2 regions of the Mesorhizobium sp. M0040 genome follow, and region 1 is predicted to be linked to the other one. Evidence: predicted binding sites of a transcription regulator. Region 1 holds the regulator's gene; the other holds the start of a gene.
What was found. The regulator HrcA, encoded in region 1, represses chaperone genes, less so after heat shock. The targets are predictions, from matches to a motif close to GTTAGCACTCNCNNNNNGNGAGTGCTAAC.
Positions count from the first base shown of each region.

Region 2: the regulator HrcA is predicted to act here: its motif matches at 1,571-1,599, upstream of NKJ91_RS02490 (co-chaperone GroES).

Region 1 covers NZ_JAMYVA010000044.1:40,798-44,201, forward strand. Annotated here, with positions in the region: gene NKJ91_RS26610 (PQQ-dependent sugar dehydrogenase) at 1-789, opposite strand, end outside; gene NKJ91_RS26615 (hypothetical protein) at 889-1,086, opposite strand; gene hrcA (heat-inducible transcriptional repressor HrcA) at 1,123-2,235, opposite strand; gene rph (ribonuclease PH) at 2,382-3,098, shown strand; gene NKJ91_RS26630 (VOC family protein) at 3,131-3,404, shown strand, end outside.
Region 2 covers NZ_JAMYVA010000002.1:185,072-188,475, forward strand. Annotated here, with positions in the region: gene groL (chaperonin GroEL) at 1-1,082, opposite strand, end outside; gene NKJ91_RS02490 (co-chaperone GroES) at 1,182-1,520, opposite strand; gene NKJ91_RS02495 (hypothetical protein) at 1,765-2,037, shown strand; gene NKJ91_RS02500 (DUF1488 family protein) at 2,034-2,300, shown strand; gene NKJ91_RS02505 (hypothetical protein) at 2,331-2,522, opposite strand; gene NKJ91_RS02510 (hypothetical protein) at 2,587-2,832, opposite strand; gene NKJ91_RS02515 (DUF3168 domain-containing protein) at 3,055-3,404, shown strand, end outside.

The DNA of each region.
Region 1 (3,404 bases):
TCGGGGATTTTTCCCATCCGGGTCAAAGGCGAGCACATCGGCACGGCCGTCCTCGGAGCCCCAGGCCGCCCCGAGCGGCTTTGATTTGGCCCAGGCGTCGAGGCCGCTATCCGGCTCCTTGCCTATATCCTCGGCGACGTTCGAGGCGGAGCCAACCGACAAATAAAGCGTTTTGCCGTCCTGCGAGAAGGCGATGTCGCGGGTCGTGTGACCACCCGACGGGATTTGGGCGACAATGGTTTCTGGTTTTCCGGATGTCTTCAAGTCGCCATCGCGATAGGGGAAGCGGACGATGCTGTCGCTGTTCGCGACATAGACCCATTGCGGTTTGTCTCCTGGCGGATAGAAGGCGATGCCGTAGGGATAATTGAGCCCCTTGGCGAAGATCGCTTTCTCGATGGGCCTGGCGCTGCCCTCGGCGAGACGATAGACGCGTATTTGGTCGGCATGGCTGTTGGCAACAAACAGGTCGCCATTCGGAGCGACGCGCACGACACGTGGATTGACGATGCCGGATGCGATCATTTCAGCCGAAAAGCCCGACGGCAATTCTGGCTTGGCGCTTTCGGGCCGTTCCGCCACGCCGGCGCCGTTCGAAGCGGATTGGCCGGGGTCGGCTGCCGGCATGTCTCGCGGCCCAATCAGGCGTCGGACGCCAGGCCTGTCGGCTTGCCAATCGCCAAACGCGGCTTCGCCTTTGAGCACATTCTGGTCCGCCTGCTGGGCGGCTGCCGGTGTCGCAACAAGGAGGGCAGCGGCAACGGCCGCAAAGCCGCCAGATCGGATCATCAACGTCCTCCGGGATTCGCCTCGAACAGGGCAAACGGCATCAGGTATTGATCGTTCCAAGCGGCCGTCCAGCACACGAGGATTTGAAGCCGAACCCGTTCAGTTGCCAGAGGCGTAAAAGTCGTCGTCGAGGCGCTTTTCCAGCGCGACCAGATCGGCCGGCAGCGGCAAACCCATCGCCCGCATCTCTTGCAGCTTCTCGCGCAATTGCTCTTGCACCTCGTGCTGATCCTCTGGCTGGTTGATCATTTCTTCGAGCAGCAGACTGATCTGGGCCTTGAACGATTCCAGCGCCATTCTTTTCTCCTCCTTGCGGCAGGCCCGCGGCGGCTCCTAGCTCAGCATGCGCGAAATCAGCTGCGCGGTATAGTCGACCATCGGTACTATGCGCGCATAATTCAGCCGCGTCGGCCCGATGACGCCGAGCGCACCGACGACGCGCGCGTCCTTGTCGCGATAGGGTGCCACCACCAGCGAGGAGCCAGACAGCGAAAACAGCTTGTTTTCCGAACCGATGAATATGCGCACGCCTGGGCCTGCCTCGGCGAGGTCGAGAAGCTGGATCAGCCCATCCTGCGTCTCCAGATCCTCAAACAGATGCCGCAGCAATTCTATGTCGGCCTGGGCAGTGACGTTTTCCAGGAGATTGGCGCGGCCGCGCACGATAAGCCGCCCAGGCACGCCGCTTTCAGCGCCTGCCCAGACCGCCAGGCCCTTCTCGACCAGATCCTGCGACAGCGTGTCGAGGGCTGCCCTGGTCTCTTCCTTGATGCGGGCGATCTCGACCCGCGCCTCGGCCAGGGTGCGACCGCGGATATGGGCGTTGAGGAAGTTGGAGGCTTCGTGCAATTGCGAGATGGTGATGCCGGCGGGCAGATCGATGACGCGATTTTCGACGTCGCCGTTCTGCGAGACCAGCACGGCCAGCGCCTTGGTCGGCTCGAGCTGGATGAATTCGATGTGCTTAAGCGCCACCTCATTCTTGGCGGCGAGCACGAGGCCGGCGCCGCGCGACATGCCGGACAGCATCTGGCTGGCCTCGGTCAGCATATGCTCCAGCGTCGCGCCCGAGCCGGAGGCGCGCACCTGGGCCTCGATGGTGCGGCGCTCCTCGTCGGAGAGGTCACCAAGTTCCATGAAAGCATCGACGAAGAAGCGCAGGCCTGCCTGAGTCGGCAGCCGGCCAGCCGAAATGTGCGGCGCATAGATCAGGCCGAGATGCTCAAGGTCGCTCATCACGTTGCGGATGGTGGCCGGCGACAGCGATGACGGCAGGATGCGCGACAGGCTGCGCGAACCGACCGGCTCGCCATCCCTCAAATAGGAATCGACGATGCGCCGGAAGATGTCGCGCGAACGCATGTCGAGCGATTGAAGCGCGGGCGATTGCAGCGCGTGCGACGGGAGCACGTGCGACTGCAAACCGGGATCGACTGCCTTTGTCATTTCGAGCCAAAAACCTCCGCCCCGAAGATATAGACTTCCGCGGTGTCGGCGCAACCGGTCCATTTTCCTTTGCGCCTCACGCCCCGTGCGGCTACAAGCCGGCCAAGATTCCCCGGCCAAGATTCCGAAGAAAGAAAGAAGCCTGAATGCGCCCTTCCAAACGCCAATTCGACGAAATGCGCCCCATCTCCTTCGAGCGCGGCGTCTCCAAGCATGCGGAAGGCTCGTGCCTGGTGAAGTTCGGCGACACGCATGTGCTGTGTACGGCCAGCCTGGAGGAAAAGGTGCCGGGCTGGATGCGCAACTCCGGCAAGGGCTGGGTGACGGCGGAATACGGCATGCTGCCGCGTTCGACCGGCGAGCGCATGCGCCGCGAGGCTTCGGCCGGCAAACAAGGCGGCCGCACGCTGGAAATCCAGCGGCTGATCGGCCGCTCCCTGCGCGCCGTGGTCGATCTGCAGGCGCTCGGCGAGCAGCAGATCACCGTCGACTGCGACGTGATCCAGGCCGACGGCGGCACGCGCACCGCTTCGATCACCGGCGGCTGGGTGGCGCTCTACGACTGCCTGCGCTGGATGGAAACCCGCCAGATGGCGAGCCTGGGCAAGGTGCTGAAGGATCACGTTGCGGCGATCTCCTGCGGCATCCATGATGGCCAGCCGGTCATCGACCTCGACTATATCGAGGATTCCTCGGCCGGCACCGACGCCAATTTCGTCATGACCGGCAAGGGCGGCATCGTCGAGATCCAAGGCACGGCCGAGGGCGAGCCGTTCTCGGAAGAGCAGTTCGCGGCGCTGATGGGGCTCGCCAAGAAAGGTATTCAGCGCCTGGTCAGCTTGCAGCAAATGGCGGTGGCTTAGCTGCGGTCAATATTGATGAGATTGGCGATCCTGTGACTCCTTCTGCAATCCTGGAATCAGCACTCTACGTGACGGACCTTGCTGCCGCGGAACGGTTCTATTCGGGCGTGCTCGGGCTCGATCTGCTCGGCAAGGTCGATGGCAGGCATCTCTTCTTCCGCTGCGGCGACAGCGTGCTGCTTATGTTCAATGCCGAGGCGACCAAAGTGCCGCCGCCGGCCGACGCCAAGCTCAAAGTACCGCCGCATGGCGCGGTCGGCCAGGGCCATCTTTGCTTCGCCGCAAGCGCGGATGAAATCCCACGCT
Region 2 (3,404 bases), on a different contig from region 1:
TCATAGTCGGAAGTGGTTTCCTCGATCTGCGCCTTGATCTGCTGGACGCGCGCCTGGATGGTGGTCTTCTCGCCGGCGCCGTCGATGATCGTGGTGGTGTCCTTCTCGATCAGCACGCGCTTGGCGCGGCCGAGCATGTCTATGGTGATGTTCTCCAGCTTGATGCCGAGATCCTCGGAAATCATCTGTCCGGCGGTGAGCACGGCGATGTCTTCCAGCATCGCCTTGCGGCGGTCACCGAAGCCAGGCGCCTTGACGGCCGCTACCTTGAGGCCGCCGCGCAGCTTGTTGACGACCAGCGTTGCCAACGCTTCGCCCTCGACATCCTCGGAGATGATCAACAGCGGCCTGCCGCTTTGCACCACGGCTTCGAGGATCGGCAGCAGCGCCTGCAGATTTCCGAGCTTCTTTTCGTGGATGAGGACGTAAGGGTCTTCCAGCTCGGCGCGCATCTTCTCGGCATTGGTGACGAAATAGGGCGAGAGATAGCCGCGGTCGAACTGCATGCCTTCGACGACGTCTAGTTCGGTTTCGGCGGTCTTGGCCTCCTCGACGGTGATGACGCCGTCATTGCCGACCTTGTCCATCGCCTTGGCGATCATGGCGCCGACGCTGGTGTCGCCATTGGCGGCAATGGTGCCGACCTGCGCGATCTCGCCTGAGGACTTGACCTTCTTGGCGCGCGCCTGGATTTCCTGGACGACGGCGCTGACAGCAAGATCGATGCCGCGCTTGAGATCCATCGGGTTCATGCCCGCGGCAACGAATTTGGCACCTTCGCGCAGGATGGAAGCGGCAAGCACCGTGGCGGTGGTGGTGCCGTCGCCGGCGAGGTCGTTGGTTTTCGAGGCCACTTCGCGCACCATCTGTGCACCCATGTTTTCGAACTTGTCGGAAAGCTCGATTTCCTTTGCCACCGCCACCCCGTCCTTGGTGATGCGCGGCGCGCCGTAGGCCTTGTCGATGATGACGTTGCGGCCCTTGGGGCCGAGCGTCACCTTGACGGCGTTGTTGAGGATTTCGACGCCGCGCAGCATGCGGTCACGCGCGTCGGTGGAGAATTTGATTTCCTTGGCAGACATGATCTTTTCCAGTTCGGTTGTCGTGGCAAGACGCTTGCAGCGCCTGAATCAAAGCTCGGAGCGTCCTTTGCGCGCGCGGGAGGGCGCGCGGCCTTCCAATCAGGCGGCCTTCTTGGCAGCCACGGTCTTGTCGATGATGCCCATCTCGCTTTTTTCGATGATGCCCATGATGTCGGCCTCCTTCATGATCAGAAGGTCCTCGCCGTCTATCTTGACCTCGGTGCCGGACCATTTGCCGAACAGAATGAGGTCGCCGGCCTTGACGTCGAGCGGGATCAGCGCGCCGCTTTCGTCCCGCGCGCCCGACCCGACAGCGATCACTTCGCCTTCCTGCGGTTTTTCCTTGGCATTGTCGGGGATGATGATGCCGCCCTTGGATTTGGTGTCGCTTTCGGCGCGCCGAATGACGACGCGATCGTGGAGTGGCCGGAATTTCATGGGACTCTTTCTGGGGCCGGCTTAGGCGGCCGCCCCCTCTCTATAGGCGCCTTGGCACTCGATTGATAGGAGTGCCAAAAAAATATTCATAGGGCATATAAAATATTGAACGTATTATCTTGCCTGGTCATGCCCTGGTGTTCGGGTCTTGCGGAATATTAATGAAATTGAAGTTCTGTCTTTGAACACCTATTTTACGATGAAGTTCACATTCATGACTTTCGCTTCAAGGGAGATTTTACCGATGGCCGAAGGCAATCAGAACATCATGGAAAAAGCTCAGGCTCGCTTCATGGAAAATCAGAAGAAGACGGCGGAGCGGAACAAAGCAACTGCCGAATATCTCTCGGAGGCCAAGGCGAGGAGCATCAAAACGGCAAGGCTGAGGGAATTGCGACTGGCCAAGGAAGAGGCGGACCGCGCGGCGGAAGCTCTGAATCCGGTCGCACCAAAGAAGAAGCGGGCGTCGCGGACAGTCAAGAAGGCCGTATCTGCATCGACGGAGGCCAAATCATGAGCCTGACATTTCCCAACCCCAGCCGCAGTTACGACGAGGCAAGCAAACGCATTCGCTTCGTTGGCCATGACGGCATGTTCCAGATTTCCTTCTCTGTCGCAACCGATGCCATTTCCAAGATGCAGCCGGGAACGGCGGCTTCAGAAGCTACCTATCTGGCGGCCTTCGACACGGCTTCCAGCTCAATTCATGACGTCGCCAGGAATGCCTATGCCCGTACCCGCAGGAGCATCTACGTGCTGACTGCAGCCGATTTTCGCTAGATCCTTCGAGATCGCTCACAGGACGGTTGCTCAGGACTTGCGATCCGCCTTGGCTCGCCGCTTGACGTCGCGACTGTTCAGCCGGTCGACCATCGCGTCTGCATCGCGCGTATTCATGCCGACCATGAGCTGATGCTTGAGCTCGACCGGCTGGCCGGTGAAGACGTCGAAGACGGTCCCGCTGTGGGGATGCTCCATGCGCAGTGCGTAGCGGTTTGCCATCCTGGCGTCCTTTGGTTTCCGCCCGATCGATGAATGTCGCTCGATCAGGCCTGGGCGATCTCGGTCAGGCCTGGGCGATTAAGAATACTGCCGCTAGGACAAGCTCCGTCCACAAAACGACGGACAGTTTCAAGGCCAGGCTACCGTGCGCCGAGAGCATCTCCCGAGTGCGGCTGACCAAGCGCTTGATGGTCATCGACATAGTCGGCGCCGCAATCGCGACCGGCGGCGCCTTGACCCCAAGCTTTCCGCAGCAGCGATGGCTCGCGCAGAAACCGACCTCGAATGTTTGGAAACCAGACATCTTCATAGCACCGTTCTTTCAAACTCCATGCATGCCAAATGAATTCGCGGGCACCCTAAAGGGCGTCCGTGATGCGAAACGTCGCGGGTTGCAGGAGCAGGGCTTATTGCCGAGATCATGAAGGTTCATAATCCGCATGAGACGCGCTGATTCGCGCTTTGCCGGGATGCCTTCATGCAACGCAGCTACGCAGCCGGGAGGTCGAGGCGACGGGCGAAGGGAAAGACGATGACCGCGCCGGCCGTCGAATTGCAGAGGGCCATATTCGAGGCAGTGAACGGCGATCCCCACCTGTCGGCGGCACTGGGCGATGCAAGATTATTCGACCATGCGCCGGAAAATGTTGCGTTCCCCCACATGACCTTCGGCCGCACCAGCGTCTACGATTGGGCAACGGGGATGGAGAACGACGCAGAACAGTTGCTGACGTTGCATGTCTGGTCGAAATCAGAGGCCAGCAAGGAAACCAATGACATCATGGACCTTGTTAGCACCCGCCTGCGCGATACGGCTCTCTCGCTCGGCGAACATCGCCGCGCCTACCTCAAGCTCGAATTCGCCGAAGCCCGCTACGACGA